DNA from 3 places in the Hahella sp. NS-SX17 genome. Region 1 is predicted to be linked to each of the others. Evidence: predicted binding sites of a transcription regulator. Region 1 holds the regulator's gene; each other region holds the start of a gene.
The links. Region 1 encodes FNR, which switches genes on or off when oxygen is low (the NO sensors DNR and NnrR bind a similar motif). Its sites were predicted from a motif close to TTGATNTANATCAA; they were not measured.
Positions count from the first base shown of each region.

Region 2: AC2IBB_RS05280 (type IV pili methyl-accepting chemotaxis transducer N-terminal domain-containing protein) is a predicted target of FNR. The motif match lies at 4,593-4,606, and genes of this name have one in related genera.
Region 3: AC2IBB_RS03725 (TraR/DksA family transcriptional regulator) is a predicted target of FNR. The motif match lies at 8,067-8,080, and genes of this name have one in related genera.

Region 1 covers NZ_CM170632.1:2,211,931-2,222,678, reverse strand. The annotation lists gene ispE (4-(cytidine 5'-diphospho)-2-C-methyl-D-erythritol kinase) at 1-781, shown strand, start outside; tRNA gene AC2IBB_RS10090 (tRNA-Gln) at 808-882, shown strand; gene AC2IBB_RS10085 (ribose-phosphate diphosphokinase) at 947-1,891, shown strand; gene AC2IBB_RS10080 (50S ribosomal protein L25/general stress protein Ctc) at 2,040-2,669, shown strand; gene pth (aminoacyl-tRNA hydrolase) at 2,676-3,263, shown strand; gene ychF (redox-regulated ATPase YchF) at 3,507-4,598, shown strand; tRNA gene AC2IBB_RS10065 (tRNA-Met) at 4,664-4,740, shown strand; gene AC2IBB_RS10060 (substrate-binding periplasmic protein) at 4,967-5,710, shown strand; gene AC2IBB_RS10055 (substrate-binding periplasmic protein) at 5,896-6,630, shown strand; gene AC2IBB_RS10050 (lysophospholipid acyltransferase family protein) at 6,637-7,359, opposite strand; gene AC2IBB_RS10045 (hypothetical protein) at 7,674-8,690, shown strand; gene fnr (fumarate/nitrate reduction transcriptional regulator Fnr) at 8,835-9,614, shown strand; gene AC2IBB_RS10035 (SDR family oxidoreductase) at 9,611-10,516, opposite strand; gene alr (alanine racemase) at 10,697-10,748, opposite strand, start outside.
Region 2 covers NZ_CM170632.1:1,151,020-1,161,767, reverse strand. The annotation lists gene AC2IBB_RS05305 (GlxA family transcriptional regulator) at 1-178, shown strand, start outside; gene AC2IBB_RS05300 (sensor histidine kinase) at 175-1,641, opposite strand; gene AC2IBB_RS05295 (hypothetical protein) at 1,668-2,525, opposite strand; gene AC2IBB_RS05290 (MBL fold metallo-hydrolase) at 2,473-3,228, opposite strand; gene AC2IBB_RS05285 (hypothetical protein) at 3,465-4,148, opposite strand; gene AC2IBB_RS05280 (type IV pili methyl-accepting chemotaxis transducer N-terminal domain-containing protein) at 4,731-5,513, shown strand; gene AC2IBB_RS05275 (type IV pili methyl-accepting chemotaxis transducer N-terminal domain-containing protein) at 5,896-6,681, shown strand; gene AC2IBB_RS05270 (alpha/beta hydrolase) at 6,797-7,645, shown strand; gene AC2IBB_RS05265 (hypothetical protein) at 7,880-8,794, shown strand; gene AC2IBB_RS05260 (pectate lyase) at 8,957-10,231, shown strand; gene AC2IBB_RS05255 (HAD family hydrolase) at 10,375-10,748, shown strand, end outside.
Region 3 covers NZ_CM170632.1:808,202-818,949, forward strand. The annotation lists gene AC2IBB_RS03690 (alpha-amylase) at 1-2,021, opposite strand, end outside; gene malE (maltose/maltodextrin ABC transporter substrate-binding protein MalE) at 2,280-3,473, shown strand; gene malF (maltose ABC transporter permease MalF) at 3,584-5,134, shown strand; gene malG (maltose ABC transporter permease MalG) at 5,146-6,036, shown strand; gene AC2IBB_RS03710 (CC0125/CC1285 family lipoprotein) at 6,193-6,681, shown strand; gene AC2IBB_RS03715 (RNA recognition motif domain-containing protein) at 6,941-7,219, shown strand; gene yjjX (inosine/xanthosine triphosphatase) at 7,494-8,021, opposite strand; gene AC2IBB_RS03725 (TraR/DksA family transcriptional regulator) at 8,166-8,489, shown strand; gene AC2IBB_RS03730 (response regulator) at 8,547-9,707, opposite strand; gene AC2IBB_RS03735 (methyl-accepting chemotaxis protein) at 9,912-10,748, shown strand, end outside.

The DNA.
Region 1 (10,748 bases):
ACTGGATTACGGCGACAGTCTGAGCTTTACCCTCAGGAATGATCAACGTACAACGTTGAAGCCAAATCTCCCCGGCGTACCGGAAGCCGACAATCTCATCATAAAGGCAGCCCATTTATTAAAAGAGCATATGATGGCGACCACCCCAACCAAAGCCGAGAAAATCAGCGGAGTCTCCATCTATATAGATAAGAAACTGCCAATGGGCGGCGGCATCGGCGGCGGCAGTTCAAACGCAGCAACAACGTTGCTGGCATTAAACCAACTGTGGAATGCAGATCTCGATATTGAGACATTATCAACGTTGGGACTAAAACTTGGCGCGGACGTACCTGTATTCGTACGCGGCGCGACGGCTTTCGCTGAAGGCGTGGGAGACCTTCTCCATCCCGTCGACACTCAGGAAAAATGGTATCTCGTCGTCCACCCAAATCTTCACATATCCACCGCGAAAATTTTTTCAGATAAGTGGTTGACAAGAGACACCCCAAAAAGCACAATAGCGCCCGCTCTTGAGGGAGATCTCGAAAACCTCCGAAACGACTGTGAAACAGTAGTTTGCAGGATGTACCCAGAGATTCGCGAGGCGATAAATTGGCTAGAACGATTTTCGCCAGCTAGATTAACCGGAACAGGGGCCTGCATCTTTGCAAGCTTCTCCGAAAAAAAGCGAGCGGAATATGTTCTCTCCCAAATGCCGACAAAATATCACGGCTTTGTCGCCAAGAGCATTAATGAATCGCCGGTTCTTAAAGAACTTAAAAGATGGCGAAATCATTAAAACTGACAGCAGAAATGCGACTCCACTGGGGTGTAGCCAAGCGGTAAGGCAGCGGGTTTTGATCCCGTCATGCGTAGGTTCGAATCCTACCACCCCAGCCAACTTCAAATTCCATTCCTTTAAAAATTCATTATTTGCCTAGACGCTATTATGAAGGTACGTCCCGTGTCCAAGTTAATGGTTTTTACCGGCCAAGCAAACCCCGAACTAGCCAAGAACGTCGTTGATACGCTCCATATCCCTATGGGCGCCGCCGCCGTCACCCGCTTCAGCGATGGTGAAGTATCGGTGGAAATCAACGAAAACGTGCGCGGTCGGGACGTTTTCATTATTCAGCCTACTTGTGCGCCCACCAATGACAATTTGATGGAACTGGTGGTTATGGCTGATGCACTGAGAAGAGCTTCGGCAGGAAGAATCACTGCAGTCATCCCCTATTACGGCTACGCCCGCCAGGATCGCAGACCACGCTCTTCCCGCGTCCCCATCAGCGCAAAAGTAGTCGCAGATATCCTTACTGGCGTCGGCATTAATCGCGTCCTCACCGTCGACCTGCACGCCGACCAGATCCAAGGCTTCTTCCACATTCCCGTGGATAATGCATACGCCACCCCGGTCATGCTTGACGATATAGAACGCCGCAATTTTGAAAACTTCGTTGTCGTCTCTCCAGATGTCGGCGGCGTCGTACGCGCTCGCGCATTCGCGAAACGCCTGGATGACGCAGATCTGGCCATCATCGACAAGCGTCGCCCACGAGCCAATGAAGCCCAGGTTATGCACATTATTGGCGAGGTTCAGGACAAAGTCTGCATCCTGGTCGACGATATCGTGGATACAGCCGGAACCCTTTGTAAAGCCGCCAACGCATTAAAAGAGCATGGCGCAAGCAAAGTTATTGCTTACATCACTCACCCCGTACTGTCCGGCCCGGCTATCGAAAACATCGAGAATTCCGTACTGGATGAGCTTGTTGTCACAGATACAATCCCATTGAGTGACAAAGCCCAGAAATGTGATAAAATCCGCCAGCTTTCTTTGGCGGGCCTATTGGCCGAGTCGATTCGCCGCGTTTGCAACGAAGAATCGATCAGCGCCATGTTCGGATAATTATCCTGTTTTATAACAGGATAAAATGACAAAGCTTCCTTCAAGGAAGCTTTGTTTGTTTAAGACACCGGCGATTTTCGACCGGTCATTACAATCCCCTTCAAATCTGGTCGCGGATCTGCAGGGTTAAAAAACCGAGGAAATACACATGAGTAATGAATTTAGCTTAAACGCTGAAAAGCGTGACGTTCAGGGGAAAGGTGCGAGCCGCCGCCTACGTCGCATCGACGGCAAAGTTCCTGGCATCATCTACGGCGGCGAAGCAGCGCCCGTAGCAGTTTCCCTCAGCCACAACGAGCTGAGCCACGCCCTGCAGAATGAAGCGTTCTACTCTCACATTCTGACTCTGGACGTTGAAGGAACCAGCGAGTCCGTTATCCTGAAAGACCTGCAACGCCACCCTTACAAGCCGATCATCATGCACGCAGACTTTCTGCGCGTACAAAAAGATCAGAAATTGCACGTAAATGTTCCTCTGCACTTCATTAACGAAGACAAGTGCGAAGGCGTACGTCAAGGTGGCGGCAACATTTCTCACCAGCAAACAGAAGTCGAAGTAGTGTGCTTGCCAGCCAACCTGCCAGAGTTTATCGAAGTCGACATGACTTCCGTACAGGTTGAGCAAATCCTGCATCTTTCCGACCTGAAGCTGCCTGCAAACGTTGAACTGGCTGAACTGTTGAAAGGCGCAGACCACGACCTGCCTGTTGTTGCAGTACACAAGCCGAAAGGCGCCAAGGCCGATGAGGCTGACGAAGCCGAAGGCGAGGCCGAATAAGGCTCCATGGCGAGACCCATTCGCGCCATTGTCGGGCTGGGAAACCCCGGCCCCGACTATGCTCAGACCCGGCATAACGCCGGGGCTCTCTGGTTAGAGCATCTGACCAGAAAGAAAGGGCTGCTCTTAAGACCAGACAAAAAGCTTCACGGCGACTATTGCAAGATATCCATCGCTGGCGAAGACATCCACCTGCTATTTCCCACCACCTTTATGAACCGCAGCGGCCAGTCCGTTCTGAGCCTCAGCCAGTTCTACAAGATTGAGTTGGAGAATATACTGGTGGCGCACGATGAACTGGATATTGACGCTGGAACGCTCCGCCTCAAGTTCGGCGGCGGCCATGGTGGACATAACGGCCTACGCGACATCATTCGCTGCTTCGGCGGCAATAAAGACTTTCCTCGCATGCGACTGGGCATTGGCCATCCCGGAGATAAAAGCAAAGTGACAGGCCACGTCCTTGGCAGAATCAACAAAGAGGACACAGATAAGCTGGAATCAGTATTTTGCCAGATGGACACCCACTTGGAGGCAATCATTTCCGGTCAGTGGGATACCGCCATGAACCGTCTGCACAGCTTTCGCGCCTGACGTAATTCCTCCCCTGCTAGCTGGCCCACACCTCTTCGAATGCGTATAATTTGCGCCCACTAACGCGCCTAAAGCGCACCGGTTTCAAGATTACGACCCGCAGCCCTCAAAGTTTGAGCCTGCGGCTTGGTTTTACGCCTTCCACAACAGACGACGTCAAGTTATGCACTGTCTGCGCAGGATTGGCCTCCGAAACTTTATAGAGACCTAAATACTTAAATTTCCGAGCTTTGAGGACATATCATGGGATTTAATTGCGGCATAGTCGGACTCCCTAACGTAGGCAAATCAACCCTGTTTAACGCACTCACTCAAGCGGGCATCGACGCCGAAAACTTCCCTTTTTGCACCATAGAACCCAACTCCGGCATCGTCGCCATGCCCGACCCACGCCTGCAAAAACTGGCGGAAATCGTCAAGCCTCAAAAAGTCATCCCAACCACAATGGAGTTCGTCGATATTGCAGGCCTGGTAGCCGGAGCCTCAAAAGGGGAAGGCCTGGGAAACCAGTTTCTGGCGAACATCAGGCAAACCGACGCAATCGCCCATGTAGTGCGTTGCTTTGCAGACGAGAACGTAGTTCACGTAGCCAATAAGGTTGACCCAGCCGCAGATATTGACGTCATCAATACAGAGCTGGCGCTTGCCGATCTGGATACCGTCGAAAAAGGCATCAAGCGCATCTCCCGCATTGCAAAAGGCGGTGACAAATTCGCCAAACAACAAATCGACGTACTGGAAAAACTACTGCCTCACCTGAACGAAGCCCAACCCGTTCGCGCCCTGAATCTGAGCCCGGAAGAGTTGGCTGCGATCAGAGAACTGTGCCTACTTACTATTAAACCAACCATGTACATCGCCAATGTCGCCGAGGACGGCTTCGAAAACAACCCCCACCTTGACGTAGTAAAGGCTATCGCCGAGAAAGAAGGCGCCGTTGTCGTGCCCATCTGCAATAAGCTGGAGTCTGAAATCGCCGAACTGGAAGACGAAGAAAAAGCAGATTTCCTGGCCGACCTGGGTATGGAAGAGCCCGGACTTGATCGCGTCATTAGAGCGGGCTACAAACTGCTTGGATTGCAGACCTACTTTACTGCGGGCGTGAAAGAAGTCCGCGCATGGACAGTCAAAATTGGCGCAACAGCCCCACAAGCCGCCGGCGTCATTCACTCCGACTTCGAGCGCGGATTTATTCGAGCAGAAGTAGTCAGCTATGACGATTTCACTTCGTTCAACGGAGAGCAAGGAGCCAAAGAAGCTGGAAAATGGCGCTTGGAAGGCAAGGATTACATCGTTCAAGACGGTGACGTTATCCATTTCAGATTTAACGTATAAGCTGATGATTTTTTAGGGTTGACAAGCCCTACAAAAAACACCAGAATACGCGCCTCAAATGAGACGGCAAGGTAGCTCAGTTGGTTAGAGCACAGCACTCATAATGCTGGGGTCGGCGGTTCAAATCCGCCCCTTGCTACCAGATTTGAAGGCCCGCTTTATAAGCGGGCCTTTTTCGTTCTTCCCCCATTTCCCAGCATCAAATACATATATCAGCCTCCAAAAATTGCCCTAGCACTACACCCCATCAAAAATGTGAACTTTTGTTAATAAAATCAACAAAATAACAAAAAAAAATCGCGGCATACCGTGGATTTTTCGGATAGACGGACTATCCTTATTGGAGTAGCTACATTCGAGGTTAAGACATGTATTATTTTCGCTCCCTTCTTTTGGCGTTATGCGCCACTCTCTGCTTATCAGCAAATGCGGAAGAGACAACGTTCAACCTGGTTACTGAAAACTTTCCACCCTACAACATGAGCGTTAATGATGCTGAGTACGAACACAGGCCAGAGGATATTACTGGCCTGATTACAGATGTTGTTAAACAGATTTTTACCAACGCGAAAATCGGTTACACCATGAAACTGCGTAATTGGAGCTACGCATACAACTACGCTCAGCGCAAAGAGTTTCGAGGCGTTTTCGGAACCACACTTACCGATGCTCGCAAACCTTTATTTAAATGGGTGGGACCTATTGCTTCAGATGGCTGGGTTCTTTACGCCAAATCCGGCTCAACTATCAAGATCAATTCGATTGAAGACGCCAAGAAGTACAAGATTGGCGCTTACAAGGGCGACGTGAGAGAGCAATGGCTGCTTTCCAATGGGTTTGAAACCTCAAGCCTAGATGATGACGCCCTAAACCCTAAAAGACTACAAAACGGCCAGATTGATCTTTGGATATCAGGCCCCGTTTCAGGCCCCTATTATGCGGCCAAAAACGGCGTTACCAACATCCAACCTGTATTCACCGTTAGAGAGACTCAGCTTTACCTGGCTGTAAATAAAGAAACGCCAGATGAATACGTCAACAAGCTTAATGAAGCCCTGGAAAAAATGCGCGCCAGCGGAGAACTGGACAAAATTACCGCCAGATACAGATAAACAACGAAGCCTTACAAACCCCGTAAAGCCCCATTTCATGGGCTTTACAGGGCCTTATCCCTCCCCCTTCACCCTCGCATCCGGAAAACTACTTATTCGGAAGACACCTATGCAGGCTGTTTAATAAGCAGCCAGACTAATCGTTAGTCAGAAAACAATTCCGCCCAGCCGTTTGAGGTGATTTAATGATCGCTAAGAAGCTATTGTTGGTTTCTGTTCTCTTTCTGTCCGCCATTGCTCGTGGCGAAACCTTTAACCTGGTCACGGAAAATTTCCCGCCCTTCAACATGGGTGAGGAAGACCACAAATACGAACACAAAGCTGAAGCCATCAGCGGCATCAATGTAGATATCGTCAAAGAGCTATTTAAACGCTCAGGTTACGACTATCGCATGAAGCTAAGAAACTGGAATTACGCCTACAACTTTGCACAACGCAAAGAGTTCCGCGGCGTATTCGGCACCACCCTGACTGATGCGCGCAAACCACTATTCAAATGGGTCGGGCCGCTCGCCAAGAACGACTGGGTGTTTTTTGCCCGCAACGACACCACCATAAAGATTAATTCCGTAGAAGACGCTAAGCCTTATCTTATCGGCTGCTATAAAGATGACTCCAGAGCGCAGTTTTTGAAGAACAATGGCTTCAATGCGTCAGAGCTTGAAGATGACAGCCTCAACCCCAAGAGACTGCAGCAAAGACAGGTGGACCTCTGGATATCCAGCACCGCATCAGGCTATTACTACGCCAAACTTGCCGGGGTTTCAGACATCAAGCCTATATTTACTATACGCGACACCAGCCTGTATCTGGCGATGAACAAGGATACCCCGGATGAAAATATCGAACACCTTAATAAAGTACTCGATAAAATGCGCACTGAAGGCTATTTGGACAAAGTGTACTCAAACTACAAATAGAGAGTATTACGCTTGGCTTAAGGCGGCTGAATTCCGCCTTATCCAGTCTTCCATTTCTTTGTGGACATCATCAGTAGCCCGGCCATTGGTTTCAATCGGCTTCCCAACTCTGACCTTAATCAAACCGGGACGTTTGCTGACGCTGCCAGCAGGCCAGCAATCGCCGGCATTGTGCGCGATAGGCAACAATGGAACGCCAGCACTAACCGCCAGTAGCGCGCCGCCTTTGTTATACTTGCCGATCTGCCCTGGCCGGACACGCGTTCCTTCAGGATAAATCACGACCCAGTACCCTGACGTCAACCGCTCTTTACCCTGCTTCAGCAACTGTTTAAGCGCAGCTGACGGCTTACTTCGATCAATGGCGATGGGCTTTAATCTCTTCAACGCCCACCCAAAAAACGGAATCTTCATCAGTTCCTGCTTCAGGACCGTGCATTGAGGGCGAAATATGACACCGAGAAGATATGTCTCCCAAGCGCTCTGATGATTACTGACAACCACACAGCTTGTTTTCGGGATATTTTCCAGCCCTTCAATCTCATAACGAATGCCACAGACAACTCGCGCCCACCAGAGTGCGAACACATTAAACCGGGAAACGATGTAATAGCGCTTTTCAAAATTGACGTAAGGTCCAATCAACATGCCAATTACAGAGGTGATAATGACACCCCACGCATAACCAATGTAAAAAATGAAAGACCGAAATAGCTGAAATGCCTGCACTTTTGCCCGCCTTTTTCCAATGCCCGCAAAGGATATCAACTCCCAACCCAAAGCTGCAATGAATGTTAGCCCGCAACGCCTCATAACCCCATTGTTTTAAGGCTTTTGCGACTAAAGTTCACCTCCCTCGCGCACCACGCGCTCACCCCTTGACCAATATCAATACACCCTGCCGGCAGGTGGATAGACTGAGCATGGAGAGAGGGGGGATCGATCCACTTGCCAACAAGTGTGACAACAGGCGCGCGCGCTCATTCGTTGACAATATCAGTCAAACGCGCGCAGGTGTTTTCTTACCTGGTTGGAGACCCAATATGCCAGTCGGAAAGGTCATCGAACAAGCAAAACAAAATGGGGGCAATGATAGCTGGGTTTACTTGCTCAACTCTCCTCCCAAAGAGTTTTCCAACGAAAACTGGAGCGCCTTGAACGAAGGAGCTTACACCGCAGACTATCGCAACAGCTCCCTGTCTCGCTCCTACGAGGGTGGATTCGCCCTGAGCGTTCAGGCGCCTTGTTTTAATGCACTCGTCAGCGCGGAGAACTACACTCGCCAACTTCCTTCCATGAACGCGAGTCTGCAAAAATACATCAACTACGTTGTGAAAGAAGTAAAACTTCTCAAGCAATCACTTCCTGAGGGCAGTCAGGTCAAATATTTGCACTGGTTTGGCGACTTAGTGCGCCAGCTGACGCCAGCAGCGCAAACTCAAGTGATGTACTACTTAGGCAGGGAATTTAAGCTGAACTTTGGCGCTGACGCTCGGCACGTCATTGAGCTGGACGCGCGCCCTGACTCCGAGGAAGCGCTCGCCCTAATTAAGGGACTGGGCTTTAATATCATTTGTATCAATGATCCGGGCGAGCATGCGCAATCATTCCCCATTAAAGACCTAAAGAGCTGGCTGCAAACCATTCGGGCATTTGATTTCAAAGCTGTCTATCTGCGTCTTAAGGTGTCCCCCGCCACTCAAGCTGCGCTATCACAGCACCTCGAAGAGGTGCTCACCGAAAGACCACAAGGCGTTTTGCTTTCCTGCCACAAGCCAGAAACCAGCAGTTCCCTTGGGCTGGAGGCCACACTCAAGGACTTCAAACGACGCATCAAATCCGCATCTTTCATTCCGATAACCCAGGACTTTTTCGCCCTCCCCTGGACTGGACTGATAAGTCAAGGCGTTAACTGCTTGCACGGCGTCGGGCTGGGCGCATTTTCATACACCCCCCATTACCAGTTGCGCAACGCCACACAGCTGGATGATTACTACAAAACTCTCGATAACAGCGAACTTCCAGCGCGGGCGATCCGATACACTCAGGCGCTGCTGTAACAAAAGGTAAAAGCAATGTAAAAACAAAGGCGAGCGCAGGTTTTCCCCTTATTTTTCCTGCTGTGGGGATTTGCTTTTAAATAGCTATTGGCTATCCTAGAAGCCTCTTTAAGCAGTTTCACTCATTCAGCCACGAGGCGACCGATGGAAAGCAAGCATATAGCAACCTCCTCTCCTTTTAGCTTACACAGAGGCTGCCATGAATGTAATTTGAGCAAGCTTTGCATTCCTATCGCAGTCGGGGCTGAAGACATTGATCGCCTGGAAGAAATTATTCGCCAGGGGAAAATGCTAAATCGCGGCGAGTATATTTTTGAGCAGCACACGCCGTTTCGCTCATGCTTCGCGGTGCGCAGCGGCGCAATTAAAACATTCACCGTGTCCGAGGAAGGCGAAGAGCAGGTAACGGGTTTCTACCTGCCCGGAGAAATTATCGGCCTGGACAGCGTTAGCATGGAAAAATACTCCTGCTCCGCCGTCTCACTTGAGCGCACCAGCGTATGCGAAATTCCTCTGGAAAAATTTGAAGACCTCGCCTCAGATATTCCCAGCCTGCAACACCACTTTTTCTCATTGATGAGCAAAGAGATTCAGGAAAGCAGGCAACTCACCATGTTACTGAGCAAAAACTCCGCTGAGGAGCGCATAGCATCGCTTTTACTATCCCTGTCGACCCGCTTCAGTCGTCGTCGCCTGTCCGGCACAAATTTCAGGTTACCCATGCCGCGTAGCGATATAGGCAACTATTTAGGCTTGGCGGTCGAAACCGTCAGCCGAGTCATCACTCGCTTCCAGAACAACGGCATTATCAAAGTGCAAGGAAGAGAAGTCCAAATATTGCAATTAGACGAACTGCAGAAGATCCTTCGCCATGACACCAAGTGCCTGGAGCACCACAAGGAGTCAGCACTCAACGCCCGCTAGCGGGTCTCTTCCAAACAGTTTTCAGTTGATTTCACAGCGCCACGCTGCTGGCATTGCTCAATCAGCGCAGGCAGATAACGACGCCAGGGAAGCTGTTTAACGCCAAAGGTGTTTCGCAATTTGATGCACCCCAACGCCCCATTCGCAGGCAGGGCCACCCCAGGCAACACATCAGCGCCTTTCTTCTCTATCAGAGCCTGCAACATTTCCTCTTGACCGAATGCCTGCAATACAATCGCCTTCAGCAGCTCAAAGTGCGTCACTGTTTCAGCGCCAGCATAATGATAGACGCCCCACACAGAAATATTACAACTTAACTGCTTAATAATAGCGTCCACCACTCTCGCCACATCATCCACCGCAACAGGCGTCAACTGCATATCCGTACTGGCGTTAAGTCTCTTGCCTGAAGACAAAGCCGTCAGCATCGTCTGCAGCCATCCTTGAGCGCCAGCTTCCAGCAACCACCCCATCCTCAAAATCAGATGCTTGCTATAGTTTTCCTGAAACCACTGCTCACTCTGCAACTTAGTCCGACCATATACAGAAAGCGGACGACCTTTGTTTGCCGAAATATAGGGGTTCTTTTTGACGCCATCAAAGACAAGATGACTCGATAAATGAATAATCGGCGCTTTCCATAAGGCTGCGACCTCCGCAACCGCCACACAAGCAGACACGTTAACTTGATACGCCAAGTCCGGATGTTGCTCCGACTTGAACAGATCCCCCATTTCCGCTGCGTGAACAACAAAATCCGCAACGGGCATCGCCTTCATTCCACGCACGATAGCATCATTAGTCATCAGGAACTGTTCGTAGGGTACGCCCTCCACTGCTATACCGCTCTGCTGCAGGCGCTGAGCTATAGCCTTACCTATAGGCGAATCTATTCCCGTCACACAAACAATCACTCATGCCCCCTTAAATGCTTCTTATGGCCTTTGACGCCCCGCAGAAGGCGGATCGCCTGAAGAATATATATGCTAACAATATTGGCTGCCCGGCAGAATTTTAGCAAACCCAGCGCTTCGGGCGTCACCCAGAAGCCTTATCTAAGCGCTTATCGCGTAAGCGCCGTCTTAGCCCGCAGTGGAGCCGCCAAGGTAGACTCTGGGCACTCTCGAGGTCATA
Region 2 (10,748 bases), 1.1 Mb from region 1:
GGAGACGACGCTCAAGTCGTCGAATGAAATCATTTGGGAGGTCGGTTACGAGGACATCAGTTCGTTCCGGCGACTCTTTAAACGAGCCACCGGATGCACAATGGAGCAATACCGCAAACGCTTCAGTTATGTGACGCCCCCGCGAGTCGGCATACCCGCGCTGGAAGGACGCATTTAGGCAGGAATAGATACTTTGATGCAGGCCCCCGCCTGGGTGTTTTCCGATTCGAAACGGCCGCCCAGACTCATAGCGCGTTCGCGCATGGAGATCAGACCAATGCCGGCGTCCTTTTCCTGTGAGGGCTTGAAGCCCACGCCGTCGTCCTGAATCACCAGCTCATAGTCCTTGGGACGATGCAGTGAAATGGCCACTTCTTTCGCCGCGGCATGCTTGACCGCATTGGTGACCGCCTCCTGTACGATGCGATAAATGCCTATGTTGCGCTCTTCATCCAGGTTATCGCAGTGATCGCCAATCGACAGCATAAACGAACACCCATTTGAAGACTGATTGTAATTGTTGACCAGTTCCTCCAAGGCGCCGCTCAACCCAAGCGTATCGATAATCTCTGGACGCAGACGGGAAACCAGGCTGCGGGCGGAGCTGTATGCGTCCGTGACGATGGAGGTGATTTTTCTTCCCATGCTGGCGATTTGCGCGTCTTCGCCGCCTTCTTGAGCCAGTTGCTCAATTTTTTGGGAGTACATTTTGATGGCGACCAGCGTCGCATTGAAGTTGTCATGAATTTCCTGCGCGATCAGCTTGCGCTCATCTTCCAACGCCGTACGTAACGTCTTGCCCAGCATGCGGTTTTCCTCCACCGCCACTTCCAGAGCATGCGTCCTCTCTCGCACCTGCGCTTCCAGGATGTTCTTGTGATCGAGAATTTTTTCGCGATAGGCCAGAAACGACTGCAGCAACTGCCGTATTTCCACAATGTTGCTGCCCGCAAACTCATGCGCGCCCAGTCGACTCAACTCCTCTTTAGCTTCAGTGTCATCCACAGAGTCCACAAACCGAGTAAGTTCTCTCACCGGGGCGGTTAGCGCCCGCGACAATAACAACGAAAGCGCGACACCGGTCGCCAGGATAAAAATCAGCGCCATGGAGCTGATAATCAGCGTATCCACAAGGTGCTCGCGCTTAATCAGTTTGGGAACAAGAAAGGTCACCAAGGAACCGATTTTTTCACCGGATGAGTGCTCCAGCACCGGCGTCACTTTGCGAACAAAATCGACGCCATCCGCTACCGCCTCAAAGGGCGCCGCTGGCGCCCCCTCAAACTTGAACGCGCTATCTTCACTGTTCTCCCAGTCGTAGCAGCAGGGAACGTCAACCTCGGCTGATTTGTGACTGGTCGCCGCCACCTTGCCGTCAGTGTCCAGCACGTAGGCGAACAGTAACGGGCTCTCCTTAACCAACTGCGCCAAGGCGTCTTCAATATGGACAAAATTGCCCCGTCCAAGCAGCACGGAAATATGCTGTCGGTTAATCAACCCGGCAGTCTGGTCGGAAACCTTGATTGAGTTTCCCAACACCTGATACTGATGCACAAAGAAGGAAACCGCGAACCCAAACAAAGCGACCAGAACCGTAAACTTGATGCAACGCTGAAACGAGTACTTTCTAAAACTATCCATATTGTTAGACGCACTTTGTTAGCTGATTAAATTCCCTTAAAAGAATATACGCTGTAGATATACTCTTCTCCCTTCCTCACTGCGTAAGGGCCGCCGCATTCAATAGGCAGCGCCGTATCGTCCTTGGAGAAAATCAGCATGACTTCTCCCGCGCCATAGTCCCGTTGATTGCCGTTCAGCTGCTGAAACTGGACTTTCCCTTTGTCAAAGCCGGGGTCCAGATCTTTTACCGAGACCTGATAGGTTTCCGGGCAAACGATGGGATCATAGGAAAATACCGAGGGCGCTTTGTACCCTGGTGTAGGCTCGCCCATAACGTTGGTCATATCGATGGAGGCGTCGCCATATTGCAGAGAGTTATTCAGCTCGCCATACACGACCGCTTTGACGTACCAGGCCCAGAAAGCGGCCTTTTTCAGATACTTATCCTCCACCTTCGCTTCTTCGCGAGTGGGGAGAATGACCTGTACTTCGCCGTCCCTCTTGCTAAGGGGCGCTGTATCCTTGGCGCTGGCCAGAATGGTTTGCGGGTTGTTGGCGATCTGGGCCGGCATGTAGGTGATGTAGTCATCATCACCGATAAAGTAAACGTTATCGTAACGCCACTCCTTCGGAGACAGCTCGCTCACTGGCACACCAGTGAAAACGTGCTCTTTTTTCTCGCTGTTCAGATATCGGTGCGGCGTGTTGGAATATACGTCGATGCGCTTGTCGCTGTTGTCCGTCTCCACCACACGGTAATCTGCGGCGTTTTTATTGATGACGAAGATTTCCTTAGCGACGGCGTTGAACGACAATGCGCAGACGCCGGCAGTCAGCAGCGCGCGGCTTTTAAAACTCGAAAGTTTGCCCCGCACGGGTGATAAACAGTCTGTCCTTTTCAATCTCATTCTCCCTTACTAACTTATCGTAGGTTTCAGTAATTACGCTGATTTCATTCCTGCACATATGGGTCACGCCCACGCTCGCGGCCACGCCGGATTGAGCAAATTGCAGCACTTCGCTGAATGAATAGTGACTGGGGATGTTGTCGTTAAGCTCATAGACTTCCTGCAGATGCAGGTCGACGCCTTGAATCAGCTCAACCGCTGCCGGCGTCAGTTTGCCGTCCCCTGAAATGGAGAAAGAGCGGCCGTCAAAGTCCAGTCGATACAATAAGTTCGGGATAGAGTGTACGGTGGGCGCGCTACGAATGGAAACCTCCCCGTATTTTTTACTGTCGAGGGTGTCGAATTCGGCGAACTCAATCGTGTATTTGAAATATTTGGACACGCCAGGGTAGCCGTGTTCCAGAAGACTTTTTACGAACGTTTCCGTGCCCGCTGGCCCCCAGATCTTAAGGGGGCGGGTTCTTTTTTCTTCCAGATAGCGGACCAGCAGAGGCACAACGCCAAAGGAGTGATCCGCATGGTGGTGGGTCAGCAGCACCAGATCAATATTCTGATGATAATCGCCCGCCCAAAGGCGAGGCGGGACCTGATAACCGCAGTCGATAAGAATGGAGCCATCGGCGGACTGCAACAGGAAAGAGGTATTACACTCTTCCGAGAAGGCCTCTCCATTACCGACAATAAGCAAATTCTTCATAACAAAAGCTTTCCGTGTTTTCCATTTTCCATCCTGTCGCGATAAGCGCGGATGGCGCTCCCATGCCTGCATGGCGGCAACCTGTCGATTGCCGCGGGGATTATGCCACTAACCCATTGGTTTATAAACGGGCCGCGGTTTACCGTAATGTAAAGCGATTATCATGAGAAAGAAAAACGTGAAAATCGGCCGGCGTTAACTCACCGGCCTCATATAAGCGCAACCAGGACGGTCTGTCAGAGAGGCTGAAAGTTAGGAAATAATTCTCGGGTAATTCCAGGTCCGCCGCCTTTGCCTACGTTGTAATAGAGGGTCCACAATCCCCCTGTGCGGACGCCAAAGACGCTCGTGGGCGTCCCGTAACCTTCTCTCGCTTTGGCCCCGTAATCACTTGGTTTCAACATCTGCAGACCAGCGTGTGAAATCACATTGTTGGTGATCAATTGCTCGGTGACTTGCCCATAGAACTGATCCTGCGCCGCTTGCAGATCAAAGTTATATTCCTTGATATCTCCACTGTTAGGGAAGCTCACCAAGCCTTCATTAGCTGGCTGGCAGTTCATATGGACGACAAAGGGAGATACCTGATTACCGGATACAACAAAGCAGCACCCGGTCAGATTGGCGGTGACGAAGAAGTTACACGCCCCCTGAAGCTGTCCGGCTACAGCCCGCCATCCGCGCCATGGCAACCAGTAGCAGTTACCATTGTGAGCAGTGGCGACAGTGACCGTATTTCCGCCAGCCACATGTGCGCCTTCTTGCAGGTTGGCTCGCTCAAGCTGGTTCACCAGATAGCAGTTTCGTTGGATGTTATTGCATTTGACGCTGTAGGTAGCGTGGGAAATATTTGAGGACTCCGCGCCGGTCACGGTAATTGACTTGTTCGCATTCTGTTTAAAAATATCCGCCAGGGCCATCTTGTCGTCTCCTTAAACTCGTTATTGCTGACAGTCACCGCAGCCTCGCCTTGGTTCTTACTCGTTTTGAGACAGGACTCCCCATCGCGCGAGTGACCGGATACTGAAGCTAGCGTCAATCCGACTCTGACGCCCTTCATATTTTTTATAATGTTTTGTTATCAGAACTAATTTTATTCATCTATAGAGCGATACGCTGGATAAATCAGCGAAAATCTGACCACTTTTGTTAATCAAAGAAGAGTCATCCATTGACGCTTTTTCAAACATAACTACCAGTACGCATGGCGATAAAAACGTGACGTACAATTCGCAAAAGAAAAACAATGTAAAATTTATTAAAAATAATACAGTATAACGAATTATATACCCGCCTCATTTACCCCCTTAAAAAGCAACTTTTAGTTACATAAAAGTGCATTATTCTCACTATTACAAAACATATTGACACATATAATCGATAAGAAACGAAAAGCATCTATTGACTTCGTAAATTACTTATATGTCAAAGGCCATTTGGCGCTTGATTTTTGATCTAATTCCTTCAATATGCACGCCATTTTTAGCACTAGGTAAACATTAATGCAGTCGTTCAGAAAGATTTGTTTCTTACTTGTCACACTTACCGCATTCGGCGCCGGGCTGGCTCGTGCGGAAATATCGAGCATGGATCAGGCTCTGGACATCGCCGGCCAACAAAGAATGTTGAGCCAAAGAATCGTTAAAGCATATTTATTGATTGGTCAGGATATTCTTCCTGATAAGTCCGCGATTCAATTACATGACAGTGTGGCGCAATTTGAGTCTCAGCTGTCCGACTTGGAAGGATATTTAAAAGCGGGAGAAATGGCCCGCGAATTAAAATCCGTGCGTAAAGAATGGACCGCCTTCCGCCAATTGGCGACCGCCGCTCCCAACCAGGAAAATGCTGCGAAGCTGATTGAGCAAAGTGAACAACTGTTGAGTCTGACCCAGGACATCACTAAAGATCTGGAAAAACAAGTCGCCAGCACCAAAGGCCGTTTGATCAACATTTCCAACGAGCAGGGCATGCTGTCCCAGAAAATCGCCATGTACTACTCCGCGATGAGCTGGAATCTGGGCGTGGCCGACCTGGAAAACGATTTTAAAGCCGCCGTCAATAAATACGACTCCGGCTTGAGCGAGCTGCGCAAAGCGGACGCCAACAGCGAAGAAATCAACAAAGCGCTGGATAAAGTGATTTCACAGTGGTCCTTCTCTCACTCTGGTTTCGAGAAAATGGACGGGCAAGACTTCGTGCCTTTTGTTATCGCCATGACCACAGAAAGCATGTTGAAAAGCATGCGTAAGATTTCAGACATGTATGCAGGCCTGAAAAGCTGATCCGCAAGGATTGAACTCCTAAACCGAGTTCCCGATTTATTCGTCTTCTTCGTTTAGTGCGGCGCAAGCCGCACTCTTTTTTTCCGCTTATTCAGCCTCTTTTCCCTCTCGCATTCAGCAGGCGCAGCTCATCGCGTAGAAGTTTTCAGCTCCACCCCAAAACGCGACCATCACTCTCTTTCCTATTGTTTATAAAAAACTTTTTACGATTATCAAAAAACGCGCTTTGTCCATACCCACTAATTTCCGACCCATTTGGCGCCTAACTTGCGCTGGATCAGCAATGCGTCAACTACCTATCCGTTTTAATACTTGTAACCGACTGATATTAAAAGTCTTTCGCTTACACTGCACCAGCATGAATCACATGAGGTAAATGTATATGCGCTATATAAGGGACTTTAGTCTGCTTCTTTTCTCTTTTTTTGCACTATCCTGGAGCCACATTGTCACCGCAGACATCACCAACCTGGATGAAGCCATCAACAAGGCCGGGCGCCAGCGCATGCTGAGTCAACGGATTGTAAAATCCTACCTGCTCATCGGACAGGATATTCAGCCAGATAAATCTTCAGGCCAACTGACAGAGAGCATCGACGTATTTGAGCGGCAGTTGGCGGAGCTGGAAGACTACGCAAAGACGCCACAGCTCTCAGGACAACTCAAGTCCGTGCGCAAAGAATGGAGCGGATTCCTCAAGATGGCGACCGAGAAGCCCTCGCAGGACAAGGCCATTGAGCTGATCAGCGCAGGAGAGCGAATCCTCGCCCTCAGCAATAAGGTCGTGCAGTCGCTGGAGCAGCAGTCTGGCAATCCCAAAAATAAAATGATCAATCTCGCCGGTCGGCAGCGTATGCTGTCACAGCGCATAGCGCTTTATTATTCCGCATTAAGCTGGAACCTGAATCAGGCGGACTTACAGCAAAGCTTCACGCTGGCCGTGCAGGAGTACGACCAGGCGCTACATGAGCTGCGTCAGGCGAAAATCAACAACCGGGACATCAATGCCGCCTTGGACAAAGTGATTTCTCAGTGGGGGTTCTCCCGCTCCGGTTTCCAGTTGATGCAAGGCCAGAGCTATGTGCCATTCATCATCGCCACCACCACGGAAAGCATGCTTAAGAATATGGAGACCATCACCGGCCTTTACGAAAACCTGCAAAGCTAAATATTCTTACATTCACGGCGCAGCTCAACGTTGCGCCGTCTCTTCTGAGAGTTGGTCCGTTATAAACGTGGCAAAGCTGAAGATATCTATCGCTTCTGTGAAGTAATCCTACCCTATGAAAAAGCTAAAAAATCGCATCGCCCTCGCCACCGCCGCACTAACCTTAAGCCTAACCGCCGTGTGGATAGCGGGAGGCGCACTATCAGCGCCAGTCAACCACGCCATCGCCCCTCCCCCGCCAACGCTCAATACACAAACGGTGCAGTTCGAGAATGTAAGCGGCTGGTATGCGCCTGCCGCCGGCCAGCAATGCGTGCTGCTTCTACATGGCGTTCGCTCCGATCGCACCAGCATGATCAAACGCGCCTTGTTTTTGCAAAAGTCAGGTTACTCCTCCCTGTTAATAGATCTTCAGGCTCATGGAGAAGCGCCGGGGGAACAGATTACTTTTGGCTACCGGGAGTCAGATAACGTCAAGTCCGCCATCGCCTATTTACGCAAGCAGCGTCAATGCGAGAAGGTAGCGATTATTGGCGTTTCGCTCGGCGGAGCTGCGAGTTTGCTGGGTCGAGCGCCTGCTCATGCGGACGCCTATGTTCTGGAAGCCGTTTATCCAAACATTGAACAGGCCGTCAGTAATCGATTATCCATGCGGCTCGGCGCGCCGGGAAAATGGCTGACGCCGCTGTTGACCGCACAGATTCCTTTACGTTTGGGCGTCAGCCTCGATGATCTGAAGCCGGAAGAAGCCATCAAACGTTTACAGGCGCCGGTCCTGATTATTGCTGGCGCAGAAGATAAACACACGACATTGTCGGAATCAAAGCGTCTTTTCGCTAATGCTCCCGAGCCCAAATCACTATGGCAGGTGACTGGAGCGCACCATCAGGACTTCCATGAATTCTCACCCAAAGCATATGAGGAGCAGGTAAGCATGTTTCTTCGCACGTCTTTGATGCGTTGACTGCCTGGTAAATAGTACGCCTACACTTGGCATCGTTTTTATAAAACCAGTACACGCAACGCCAAACACCCGCAAGAGCACGCCGCCATCAACATGGCTAGACATATGATTACTTAACCAGTCTATGCCGTTTAACCGGTTCCACAGCCTACGTAGATTAACTAACATTCAATGCGCTAAACACACTGATGAATAAATAACCATACACCCTCAGTCAATACAGGAGTCATGGATATGACCAGGTTCTCAGCAGGCATATCGGCGTGTGCGCTTATCTGCGCTACCGCAGCCATTTACCTGTGGGTTGAAAACAAGGATTTGGAATTTAAATTCGAGCAAGAAAGAAAACGTTTTCAAGAGCATGCACAACAACAAAACGCACGCTACCAGGACGCCATAGCCGCTTTCAACGCCTACTTGGAGCAACCAGTAGAACTGGAAAGACAAAGGGCGCCAAACAAGCGGAGGTTGCTCACTACTTCCGTCCCGGCTATGAGCGAGCTGGAGACGCAAACGTACGCCGCAGCTCAACCTCTATGGGAAGCAGAAGAATTAAGTCGGCGACAAGCCGTTAACGAAAAATATCGCTTTCTGTTTTCTGAACTGTCTCTCGACGCTTCGGCTGAAAAGCAACTGCATCGTCTACTGCTGGAGCGTGAGCGCCTCTCCGCTCTACCCACGGTGAATTACTTCACCTCACCCGAAAGTCTCGCAGAGCAGGTCGAACTGCGCACTCACGCCCTGAACGAGATGGACCAACGTATCGTCAATCTGCTGGATGAGGATAGCGCCCGACTGTTTGAACTCACCCGCAACTCAGAATTTGAACAGCATCAATTGCAGGAAGTCACTGACAGACTGAGCGCCGACAAACCACTTAGCCCCGACCAGGAGCGCACATTGCTCCTCGCCAAGCTCCGCCACAAAGAAGCATTCGATACTGCACTGCGCGACTACGTCGCCGCACAGACCAACAAGCACGCCATGGCGGATGAGGCCATCAAGGCTCTGACCCGCTATCGAGATGACTACTTGCAGGAAGCCGCCGCCTATCTGGACGCCGAGCAAATGGCGGCGTTAACGGATTATGAAGCGCTGAGCTTTGAAGAAATGGAAGACAGCCTGCTCGCCTCTTTGCAAGCGCAATGAGCGGGTCGTCCTGAGAAGACAAACATGCAAAGGAGGACATGCGCGCCAGAAAAAGTGATGCCGGTTAAGACCAGCGTCCACACAAAGGAATACTGATCAAACAGAACAATAAAAACACATTCGTTTCCAGGGTAACCAAAAAACATAAATTCGGAGAACACGATGTTTCGTAAATTAACCTTAGGCTTGGCCCTGCTTGCTTCAGCAACCAGCATTCAAGCCGCCGCCAATAGACCTGACGGATTCACCACTATTTGCAAGGGCAGCCAAACATGTATGGTCAGCCGCCCCACTCAGGTGGCTTTTGGCGCTGCCGGTAAATTCATCTACAAAACGCTAAGCGGCGGCTTTTCCTGTGATATCGCCACATTTGGGTCCGACCCCAATCCCGCCAAGTCCGTGAAGGAATGCTCCGTCGCGGGGGATTTCACGGGGCCTGAACATGACGGCGGCTCCAGCGCCGACGTCTCCGTTAAATTGAAAACCAGCTCTGGCGACGGCAGGGTTGAGCTGTCCTGGAGCGCCAGCGGCCCCCTGCGCAATGTGCAGGTGATGCGCGACACGGACGCCAACCCTATAGGTCGTCAACGTATCGCCAGACTCGCAGGGGACGCCCGCACTTTCAGCGATGCAAAGGTTAATAATGGAACCACCTACTGGTATTGGATCAAATACACCGACGCTAGCGGTAAAGTCGCCAGCTCCGCAGTACAATCCGCCAGCCCGTTCGGCGGCTCAGGCAATGCAGACGAATGCTTCGCCGGAGCCACCATTAAAAACAAGAGTGTGGATTGCGGCGGCAAGACCATCGGACTGTCCTGCGACAGTGACAGCGAACATCAACCGCCCGTGCTTACTCTGATCAACGCCAGTGTGAAGAACCTGCGCATCTCCGCCAACGGCGGCTCTGACGGCATTCATTGCACCAGCGGTAACTGCACGATGGAAAACGTAATCTGGGAGGACGTCTGTGAAGACGCCGCCACTCATTCTTCGGAAGGCGGGACCATGACCATCATTGGAGGCTGGGCTTACAACAGTCATAACGGCCCCGGCGGCAAACCGGACAAGATCTTCCAGCATAACTCCAAGAACAGCACGACAATCGTCAAAGGCGGCTTCACCGTCAAAGGCGACAACGGCAAGTTATGGCGCTCATGCGGGGATTGCAGAAACAATGGCGGCCCCCGACATCTGATTGTGGAAGATGTCTTTATTGAAGGCGCGCTTTCCAGTGGACTCGCCGGCGTCAACAGCAACTACAATGACACCGCCACCATTCGCAACCTGAAGGTCAAAAACTACAAAGCCGGCAAACCCAAAATTTGCGTCGAATACAAAGGCGTCAAAAAAGGAGAAGGCAAATCCGAGAAGAAAGGCGAAGCCTGGAACACCGCCAACTGTATAGTGGACCACGCAGACGTTTCCAGTTACTGATTTCTTCATCCCTTGATCAAAAGGTTTCCCCGCACAGGGAAACTTTTTTGATCTCGCCTATACGCACGTATAAATGCCGTTAGGGCCATCCGCCCGGTATACTGTCCGAACGCTTTTCCCTCATAATCACCCTGGATTTATGCATGCAGAAGTATATGTACGACGCTATTATTTTTGATTGCGACGGCGTACTGGTTGATACCGAGCGCCTGACCAACGAAGTATTCATGAGCCTGCTGGCGGAGCAGGGATTACATCTGACCCATATGGAGATGCACACCCACTTCACCGGCCAAACCACCGAGGTCAATCTGCTCACCGCCGCCGAACTGCTCGGTCGGGCGCTGCCGGAAGACACCCACCACCGCCTGCGCACCGGCTTCTGGGAAGCCATGCGCACCGGTCTGAAAACCGTCCCCTATGCGGAAGAAGCTTTACGGGCGATCAGTCTGCCTAAAGCGATGGCCACCAATGCTCTGCGCGAAGACATGGACTTCAAACTGAGCCAGACCGGCCT
Region 3 (10,748 bases), 1.4 Mb from region 1:
CCAATGGCGGCGTGCCGGTGGCGGAACTGGCCAATCTTACGCCAATGGGAGAGCATTGCGTCCACGGCGCCGGCGTCGATATCCGTCCAGTTCATATCGGAACGGGTCCCCTGGCTGGGATCAGAGCCGGTGGGCCCGAAACGCCGCAGGCTTTCGTCGCCGTAGTAAATCTGCACGGCGCCTGGCGTCAACAACAACGCGGCGGCGACACGCTTTTGCAGCTCCGGCGATTGTTTGGCCAGGGTGCTGAACAATTTGGTGTCATGAGAGGAGATATAACTCATGACGTTGAAGTCAGAATCACTGTTCAGTTTCTCAGCGTAATCGCGGTAAACCGGCTCCAGGTTGGATAGACAGTCAGCGCCCTGGCGGGCGAATTTGCGTTGGAAGTCGAAGTTGATCACCGCGTCGAAACCGGCGTCGAAATAGGCGCTCTTGCTGACGTCATGAGGAAACACTTCGCCCACCATCCAGAAGGGGGCGTTAAATCCCTCGGGAGCGCCGCGCTGATTGCGGTATTCCGCCAAAGCGTCCGTCGCCTTCTGCTTTAACGCCAACCAGGACGCCGGCTCTACATGCTTGACGGTGTCTACCCGAAATCCATCAAGGCCGTAGTCGCGCACCCACTGCGTGAGCCAGCTGATCAGATAGTCCCGAACCCTGGCGTTGGGAAGGTCGCGGGCCCCAGTGTCGGGCTTATTGCGCAAAAAGGCCGGCAGGGCGACAGTCTGGTCTGACTCGGTTTTAAAGTCCGGCAGGAACGCCAGCGATCCTTTGATCGGATCGACGCCAGCGTTGGGTGGGCTGTCGTAGTTATAAATGCCCGCCCGCACCCAGTCGCGCCCCCACCAGTCCGCCCATTTGGCGTGGTCGTAATTGATGTTGGCGTGATAGCCGTGGAAGTTTTCATTGCCGCTGGGTTTCCAGTCGCTCCAGCGTGGCGGAAGGTACTGTTCAAAACCGTCGAACAGGCCGCCGAAGCCGAAATCCTGCATATCCTGCAGGGTGGCGTAGCCGGGGTGGTTCATCACGACGTCGAACAGCACTCGAATGCCCCGTTTGTGGGCCTGTTCAATCAATGTCTTCAGCTCCGCCTCTGTGCCCATGTTGGCGTCCAGGCGGGTGAAATCAAGGATGTAGTAGCCGTGATAGCCGTAGTGGGGGAAATCGCCGCGATCGCCGCCGCCGACCCAGCCGTGGATCTGTTCGAAGGGGGGCGACACCCAAAGCGCGTTCACGCCAAGTGCTTGCAGGTAGTCGAGTTTGCCGATAAGCCCGGCGAAGTCGCCGCCATGGAAGGTTCCGATTTCCTCAGCGCCGTCCGCCTGGCGTCCGTAACTGTGATCGTTATCCGTACGTCCGTTGGCGAAACGGTCAGTAAGAGCGAAGTAGACGGTGGCGTTATCCCAGGTGAAGGGTTGTGGCGTCGCAGTGTCCGCCTCCAGCAGCATCAGGCCCTCGCTGTCGGCGGCGGGCGTCAAACTGATCTTGCCGCCGATGACTTGGGCGCGCTGGCCGGAGTAGAAGTCCCGCACCCATTCTCCATCCTTGAAAACTGGCGCGACCTGAATAGTTTGCTCTTCAGTTGCGGGAGCGCAAACCCCGTCTGATGTGGCTTTGGCGGTCGTGCTTTTCGTTTCAGCCTGGTCGAGGGCGGCGCGTTTACTGACGCGAAAATGCGGCTCATCCCCCTGATTCAGCAAAATCTGGTAGACGCCGGCAGTTTCTATTTGCAGGATGTAGTCCCCATGCATATCCGGCTGCAGATCCATCTTGCGGTAAAGTTTGACGGGCTCCGCCGTGGTGTCGGCGGAGCCGAATCGTAAGCGGTATTCTCCGGGCTCGAATTCGCCGTAGGCCAGCTTTTGGTCAGGGCGGGGCGTCTCGAAATGCAACCGCACTGGCGCTGCGCCGTTAATTTTCACCCAACTTGTCGGAGCGGCGGTGTGCGGTTGGCCGGCGCAAGCGGTGAGGAGCGTCGATAGATACAGAGCGGGTAACAGCACAGGGGGTCTGGCCATGTTGGGAAACCTCTTGTTTTATTCTTGGATGGGCGGACCAGGTGACGATAAGGCGTCTTCAACAGACCCTAATGGAAGCAGAATAGGCGGCGGGAGAGTAGGTGGAATTAGGGGGATGAGTCTACTCCCCCCCTATACGCCTATGGGATTAAAAATAGGGATGATGCGGATCTTACTCATATGGCGGAGTATCCCTAGACACATAATGCCCCCACATGGCTTGTGGACAACAACAATAACCCACAGAGAGGTAATACAATGAAAGCTTGGCATAAGCTTGTCGGCTCAGTCGCAGCCTCATTGCTCGTGTCGGCCGGAGCGGTTTCGAGCGCGCAGGCCGGTATAGAAGAAGGGAAACTGGTTGTCTGGATAAATGGCGACAAAGGTTATAACGGATTACAGCAGGTCGGCGATTGGTTTGCGAAAGACACCGGCATTGAGGTGAGCGTCGCCCACCCTGATAATGTCACCGATAAATTTCAACAGGCCGCCGCGACCGGCAACGGGCCTGATATTTTCATCTGGGCCCACGACCGTTTCGGCGAATGGGCGAAGTCCGGTTTGATCTCTCCGCTGAATCCTTCCAAGAAAATCAAAGACGAAACCGTCGATTTCACTTGGGACGCGGTGAGCTGGAACGGCAAAGTCTATGGTTATCCTATCGCGCTGGAAGCGGTTGGCCTGATCTACAACAAAGATCTGGTTCCTGCGCCACCCGCGACATTTGAAGACGTCATGGCGCTGGACAAGAAACTGGCGGCGGACGGCAAGCGCGCCATTCTTTGGGATTACAACAACACCTACTTCTCCTGGCCTCTGTTCGCCTCCAATGGCGGCTATCCCTTTAAAAAGAACGGCGCAGGCTATGACGTCAAGGACACCGGCGTGAACAACGCAGGCTCCAAGTCCGCGGCGAACCTGATCAAGCAGTTGATCGATCAGGGCATGATGCCGAAAGGCGCTGACTACGGCGTTATGGAGTCCAAATTCAACAAGGGCGAAGTGGCCATGATGATTAATGGGCCCTGGGCCTGGGGCAACCTGAAGAAGAGCGGCATCAACTTTGGCGTGGCCACGATTCCTTCTGTCAACGGCGAGCCCGGCAAACCCTTCACCGGCGTTCTGGCTGCGGCGGTCAACTCCGCCAGCCCCAACAAAGAACTGGCGATAGAGTTCATCGAGAACTACATGCTGAACCTGAAAGGTCTGAAGATGGTGAACGACGACGTGCCCCTGGGCGCGGTGGCCAACAAGGCCTTCATGAAGGAACTGTCCGCTGACCCGAATATCGCCGCCACCTTCAAGAATGCGGAAATGGGCGAGCCCATGCCGAATGTTCCTGAAATGGGCGCCTTCTGGTCCTCCATGGGACCTGCTTTGCAGAACATCACGTCTGGCAGACAGACCGTGGATGAAGCGTTGGACATGGCGGCCAAGCGTATTATTCGCTAAGGCTGACAATCGGGTTCATGGATGAGCCCGCGTTCGACGCAAACGCATTTCGGCTACGCCGGAACAGGCGCCGCCATCATTGATCAGACGTAGCAATAGGGGCTATATACATGCTTACTCACGCCCTTTCGTCACCTGTTGTAGATAACAAGCGACCCATGACAAAAGCAGTTTTCAAGTGGGCGGCGGTCGGAGCCGTACTGTTATTGGCTCTTTATCTGACTGTCGCACTATACGCCCAGAACCAGACGGCCTTCGCGTTGCTGTTTCTGGTGGTAATCGGATCGGCCGCTTATATCTTCAGCAGCCCGAAAGCATATGCGCACCGCTATATTTATCCCGCCATCGCCGGCATGGTGGTGTTTATTATTTTCCCCCTGTTGTACACCGTCGGCATAGGCTTCACTAATTACAGCGCCAGTAACCTGTTGTCTCAGGAACGGGTGCTTGAGCAACTGCTCAGCCAGCGTTTCCAGACTGGCGAAGAAAGATACGATTTCAAGCTCTATCCCTCGGACGACAAATTTGTCATGCGCCTGGAGAGCCCTGCGGGACAAAGCTGGGCGTCCGCGCCATTCAGCTTCAGTGAACTGCAGAATAGCGCGTTGGCGGTGGCTCCGGTTGAACAGGCGGCCCCGGATACTCAACCGCTGGGGATTAAAGACGTCATCAAGCTGAAAGAAGACCTGAAAAGTCTGTCCGTCAATCTGGAAGGCGGCGCTTCGTTAAGCCTCGCCGGGCTGCGTAATTTCGCGCCTATGCAGTCGCTGTACGGCCTGCGTGATGACGGCGGTTTAGTGAATCAGCAGACTGGCGTGATTTATGCTCCGAACCAGGATATCGGATTTTACGAGGGCCCTCAGGGTGAAACCCTGTCGCCAGGCTGGACTGTCACTATTGGCTGGGACAATTACCTGCAGGTGGTTACTGACCCCAGCATTCGCGGCCCATTCATTGAGATCTTCGTGTGGACGCTGGCGTTCGCCACCATGACGGTGTTGTTTACGCTGGCGGTAGGTCTGGTGCTGGCGAATATCCTGCAATGGGATCAGCTCAAGGGCAAAGGCTTCTACCGCATGATGTTGATCCTGCCCTACGCGGTGCCCGCCTTTATTTCCATTCTGGTGTTCAAAGGGCTGTTTAATCAGAATTTCGGCGAGATTAACCTGGTGCTGGAGAATCTGTTCGGCGTGCGTCCGGACTGGTTCAGCGATCCCGCGCTGGCGCGCACCATGATTCTGATCGTCAACACCTGGTTGGGCTATCCCTACATGATGCTGCTGTGTATGGGACTGCTGCAGGCGATTCCCCGCGATCTGTACGAAGCTTCCGCCATGGATGGAGCCACGCCGCTGGATAATCTGTTCCGCATCACTCTGCCGCAGATCATCAAGCCGCTGATGCCTTTGCTGATCGCCAGCTTTGCATTCAATTTCAACAACTTTGTGTTGATCGCCCTGTTGACCGGCGGCGCGCCGGATATTATCGGCGCCACGACGCCGGCGGGCACCACCGACCTGCTGGTCAGCTATACCTACCGTATCGCTTTCCAGGATTCCGGGCAGAATTTCGGTCTGGCGGCGGCGATCGCCACAGTGATCTTCATCCTGGTGGGCTCGTTGTCGCTGATCAACCTCAAGTTGTCCAAGATTAAGGTATAGGAGACGTTATTATGGCGATGGTGCAGCCGCGTTCAGTGCGCTACCGGGTCTGGGCGACCCACTTCGGTCTGCTGTGCTTTATCGGGATCATCCTGTTCCCGTTGCTGATGGTGGTGTCGATTTCCTTCCGCACCGGCAACTTCGCAACCGGCAGCCTGCTGCCGGAGAATCCGTCTCTGGAACACTGGGCGCTGGCGCTGGGCATTCCCTATACCCAGGCGGACGGGACTGTATTGCAGCCGCCGTTTCCGGTGCTGCTGTGGCTGTGGAACTCCGTCAAGATCGCGGTGATCTCCTCCGCCTTGATCCTGCTACTGTCCACCACCAGCGCATATGCGTTCGCCCGTCTGCGTTTCAAGTTCAAGGGCGTGATTCTGAAGTCCATGCTGATCTTCCAGATGTTTCCGCCGGTGTTGTCGCTGGTCGCGCTGTACGCCTTGTTCGATCAGATCGGCAACCACGTCAGCTGGCTCGGGATCGATACCCATGGCGCGGTGATTCTGGCCTCGCTTGGCGGCATGGCGCTGCATATCTGGACCATCAAGGGGTATTTCGAATCCATTGATCGCTCGCTGGAGGAAGCCGCCATTGTCGATGGCGCCAGCACCTGGCAGGCGTTCCGCTACATTCTGCTGCCGCTGTCGGTGCCGATTCTGGCGGTGGTGTTCATCCTCGCTTTCGTGATGAACATCATGGAGTACCCGATCGCCTCAATCCTGCTGTTGGATGTGAACAACCTGACCTTGGCGGTGGGCGCTCAGCAATATCTCTATGAGCAGAACTATTTGTGGGGAGACTTTGCGGCGGCGGCAGTGTTGTCGGGCCTTCCCATTACGTTGATTTTTCTTTATTGCCAGAAATGGATTGTGGGTGGACTCACTGCAGGTGGGGTGAAAGGGTAATCGCGCAATCATCCTCTCGTCTTCCAAATTATTCCTTGCGCGTACCCGGCCTGATGGCCGGGTCTTTTTTTGTGCGCCAGTCGAGAATTTCGAACTGGGTCTGAGTATTCCTCTCTCGCTATGATAAATTGAATTTCCTGATAAGGAGATTCCCTCATGTTTCCGCGAATTTCGTTAATTATCGCAGCTTTATCCCTGACCGCCGGATTGGGCGGCTGCTCCGCGTTTTCCAAACTGCCGGACTATATGGCGAAGGAAGACGGTCGTCCCCATGGTTATTCCGAGGTTGCGTTGCCGGAAGGGGGCTATCAGGTCAGTTACGAAACTTATAAAAAGTATGAATTGCTCCACGTCGAGGAACTGGCGATCCGGCGCGCCGCTGAGCTGTCTGTGGAGCAGGGAGCCAAGGGGTTTGATGTCGAGAATACCCTGTGCTTCAAGGAGTTTCAGTTCGATCAGGTTCCAGAGCAGAGCGCATCCGGACGCACCGTCACTCTTACTTCGGCGGCGGGTCCGGTATCGGTGCCGGTGGATGAACCCAACTTCCCCGGTTATACCCGCACCTTTGAGGTCAGGAAGTGCTTACTCAAAATTAAGTTGCTGAAGGATCTGGAAGCCCCAGGAGATGGGCGCGACGCAAGCTGACGTTGATGCATGCGACATGAGTTGGCCAGGGGGCGGATGGCGGCGAATTGTCATCAATTGGAAATGGGAATGTTCCATAGTTAAATCATTTGACGTTTTGCCACTTTTGTTCCAGATTTGTATGCATTGTGCGCAGGCGCGAGAGCGGGCCTGCAACCGAATTAGCCAGCGGTTGGCTAGTCACTGACGATAATTGGAGCGTTTGGTTTTCGTCGGTGTGATTGCTACAGGCGCTCGTGACAAATAATGAGATGGTGAGATGAATATTTATGTTGGAAACCTGTCCTATCAGGTAACAGAAGACGATTTGCGGGAAGCGTTTGCGGCCTATGGCGATATCAGCAACGTCAATATCATCCGCGACAGAGATACCGGCCAATCCAAAGGATTCGGTTTCGTAGAAATGTCCGACAACGGGCAGGCGGAAGAGGCGATTCAGAAGCTTAATGAAAGCAACCTGAAAGGCCGTAACATGAAAGTTAACGAGGCCCGTCCCCGGGAAGAAAAGCCAAAGCGTAATTTCAGACCTCGCCACTAAATTTGTCATTGTAAGGAAAGAAAGCGTCCATCGGCCTGGCCGGGCGGACAGGTTCATTCCTTATTGAGCGACGCCTTGTAGCAGCCGCTCCTGCTTATATTGGTGGGAGGATGCGCCCCAAGCGCGCCTTTTAGCTTCCAAACCCGACTTTGCGTCGGGTTTTGGCGGTTAATTTCGTGCAGGCGTAGTTATGCGTCTGGGCGGTTGTAGATCGCCTGCTATTGATCGTCTTTTCAGAGGACTGACAGCGTCGACGGACAATGTTCAACGGGGCTTATAGTTGTACTACTGGAAGCGTGAAGCGGGTCAGCGCCAGAATGAGCGTATCTGCATACAGGCTTTCACGGCTGAGCAACTCCCGGGTCAGCAAGCCGATTGCGCCTGTCTGTTGCTTGCTGTTTTGCGTTCCGAATAAACGGTCATTGGCTTCTCCCAGCTCCATTCCCTGTTCCATCATTTTGACCACGGCTTGCGGTAATGGCAGCGCAGCGGAGCGCGCGTAGCTGACTTCTTCGCCATGTCCGACCGCGACCCAGGCGACGGCGAACAGTTGTGAGCGAATCCGGTCGACGCCGCCTTCGAAACTTACCCAGTAATCGGCGGAGGAAAACACTTCCCGCACCGCTTGCACTCGGTTTAGCGCTCCTTGCAGGGTTTCTTCGTCGGTGAGGGGCTGGGAGGCCACGCCGGATTCAGTTTCGGTCCCGATGCAGTGAATCCGGCCGTCGGGGAAGCATCGGTTGAAGGCGTTACGCGCGGCATTGACTTTGACGGGGTTGACGGAGGCGACGACGACTTCCATAGACAGCTCTCTGTTGAAACAAAATCGCAATTAAAACTTGTTGGTTTGCGGCGAATCAAGCCATATATTCTGTTTAATGACATTCTTGCCAGGGAGAGCAATACCAGCCTGGGATATTATCGTAAGCATCGCGAAGGAGAGATTATGCAGCAGTCCCATATCAAAAACCGATTGTCCGAACAGCTGTCCGAACTCATTACGCGTTTGGAGGACATCACCCGCGACCTCACGTCAGAGCATTCCGCAGACTCGGCGGAGCAGGCGCAGGAGCGGGAGAACGACGACGTGCTGAATGCGCTTAAAGTCGAGACGGAGATCGAGATCAATCAGGTGAAAAAGGCCCTGCAACGGTTACAGCAGGGAGAATATGGCGTTTGCGTCATGTGCGGCGAGGAGATTCCCGAGTCCCGCCTGCAGGTATTGCCTTTTGCAGAATTGTGCGTCAGTTGCGCCAGCAAGTCCGAATAAACATTCCCCCAGCTATCGTTTCCGCTTACTCAAGCTTCTGATTGCCCAAACATCTGATTATTCAGAACTGAACTGCTCCAAAGCGCGGTTCAGTTCTTCAGGAGGCAGCTTCATAATCTCGGATACCAGTTTAATCAGTTGGCGGTCGCCGGGATTAACCTTTAGCCCCTGATGAAATATGTCGTTGGTGGTAAAAATAGCGTTGTCGATGATCGACATGATGGAGTGTTCCTGATCTTCCGACAGCCCTAAGGTATTTAAGGCGAACACCATTTGCTCTGCGGCGTTTTCGGTGGCGCTGATGATATTGTCGGCTACGTCCGCATAGCGCTTGTCGATTTCCTCCAGCACGGTTTCCGCCTTCGATGTCAGTTGCTTGAGAATCTCCATTTGCAACTCATTGGTGCGGCGATCATCCAGCGCCTTCACCCTGCTGTCCATACCCTGCACGAGATAGAACAGGTTGTCCCGCAGGCGGCCGCAGCGCTTGTCGTCTCCCAGCGGCATGTTTTTCACCAGCAGGGATACCTGGTCGAAGTTGATGAACAGTCGGCGTCCGGCGGAGTGCAGACGTCCTGCATCCTGGAAATGTCGCAGCAGACGGCTTTCCAGGTCACGGGAAAGGCCGTTAGGCTCCATGTTTTTTTCTTCAAAGCGACCGCGGATCTGCAAACTGCATTTGACGTCATAGTTGTTCAAGGCTTGAAACAGTCGCTGGCCTAATTCATCAAAGTTGTTGCAGTTAGCGGAGTCCAGCAGAAAATTGATGTTGACCCCCATGTCGCCGCTGTCGGTCATGGCGGACATGGCGACGTCATGGGTGAACTGCAACTGGGTTTTAAGCTGCCGGTTGGCGATCAGGTTGATGATGGCCTTGTTGATGCGGGCGATGAATTCTTCCGACGGCGTATTGGTGGGAATGACGTCGTCCGCGCCAGCGTTGAACAGCGCGATAGTGTCCTCCACGCTATTGTCCGAAGTCAGGCATATCAGGGGCGTGTCGGCGATCTGCGTATCCTGGCGCAACATGCCGAGTGTGATTTGCGCTTCCTTCAGCGGTTGTTCAATGCAGAGAATGATGGCGTGCCACTGGCCACCGTTAATCTTTTCAATGGCGTCATGCAAGTCGCTGTATTGCAGTTCCAGTAGGTTCAGGCTGGCTGTTTGCAGAGGTTCGGGCAGCTCGCCTATGACCAGACCGGCGTATTTCAAACCCATATGAAACTCCTTGCCGATGATCCGTATTCCGCTTTTTCGCATGGTTCTCTCAGAAGCATAGCGCATTTTTCAGGGTTGGTTTCTCAGTGGCGGCGCTGACGGCGGTAACCCTGGTTTAATTTGATTAGAGTCTATTTTTTAAACGGCGGCGGCAGGTTGTTCTATAGTTATTAAGTCCACCTCTAACAGCTTTTCAGGAACTCTATGCTTGCAACGACTCAGAACCTTATGGCGAAAGACCCCATCGTATTGGCGGCGCTGGGAACAGGATTGGCGACGCTTTGCGCCGGCTGGCTGACATCGGGACTGCTCTCCGCCGGATTGTTCACCGTCTCCAGTTTGTCGTTTTTCGCATCCTGCCTGATTACTGACGGCAAGCAGAACGAAACGAATGGGGAGCAGGAGCGGCAGCGACAAAGCAGCGAGCGGGATTTTCAGAGTGCAGTAAAAGAGGTCGACAACTACGCCAATGGACAGTTGACCGCCATCAGCGCTGACAACCGCGATCTGGCCGACACCATTAGCAACAATATTGAATTGCTGGGACAGGCGTTTGTTTCTTTGAGCGAGTTGACCAATCATCAGAACGAGTTGGCCAAGGAAATTTTTGAACGGATGAAGGGGAAAAAGAACGGGGCCAAGACTCCGGTCAAAAAAGAGAAAGTAGAAGATAACATCAGCATAGAGTTCTTCGCCAAATCGCTGGACCAGGTAATTGGCACTTATGTTGAGCTGCTGGTGAGCGTGAGTGAGAAAAGCGTCAATGCGGTGCATCGCATTGAGGACATGGTCACTCATATTGACCAGATGTTCTCTTTGCTGGGCAATATTCAGGAGATTGCTGACCAGACAGACCTGTTGGCGCTTAACGCGGCCATCGAAGCCGCGCGGGCGGGAGAGGCCGGGCGCGGCTTTGCGGTGGTGGCGGATGAAGTGCGGCGTCTGTCGCGCACCTCCAGCGACCTCAACACTCAGATCAAAGGCAAGGCCAACGAAACCAAAGACGCCATCAGTAAAGTGCGGACGATTGTCGGGGACGTG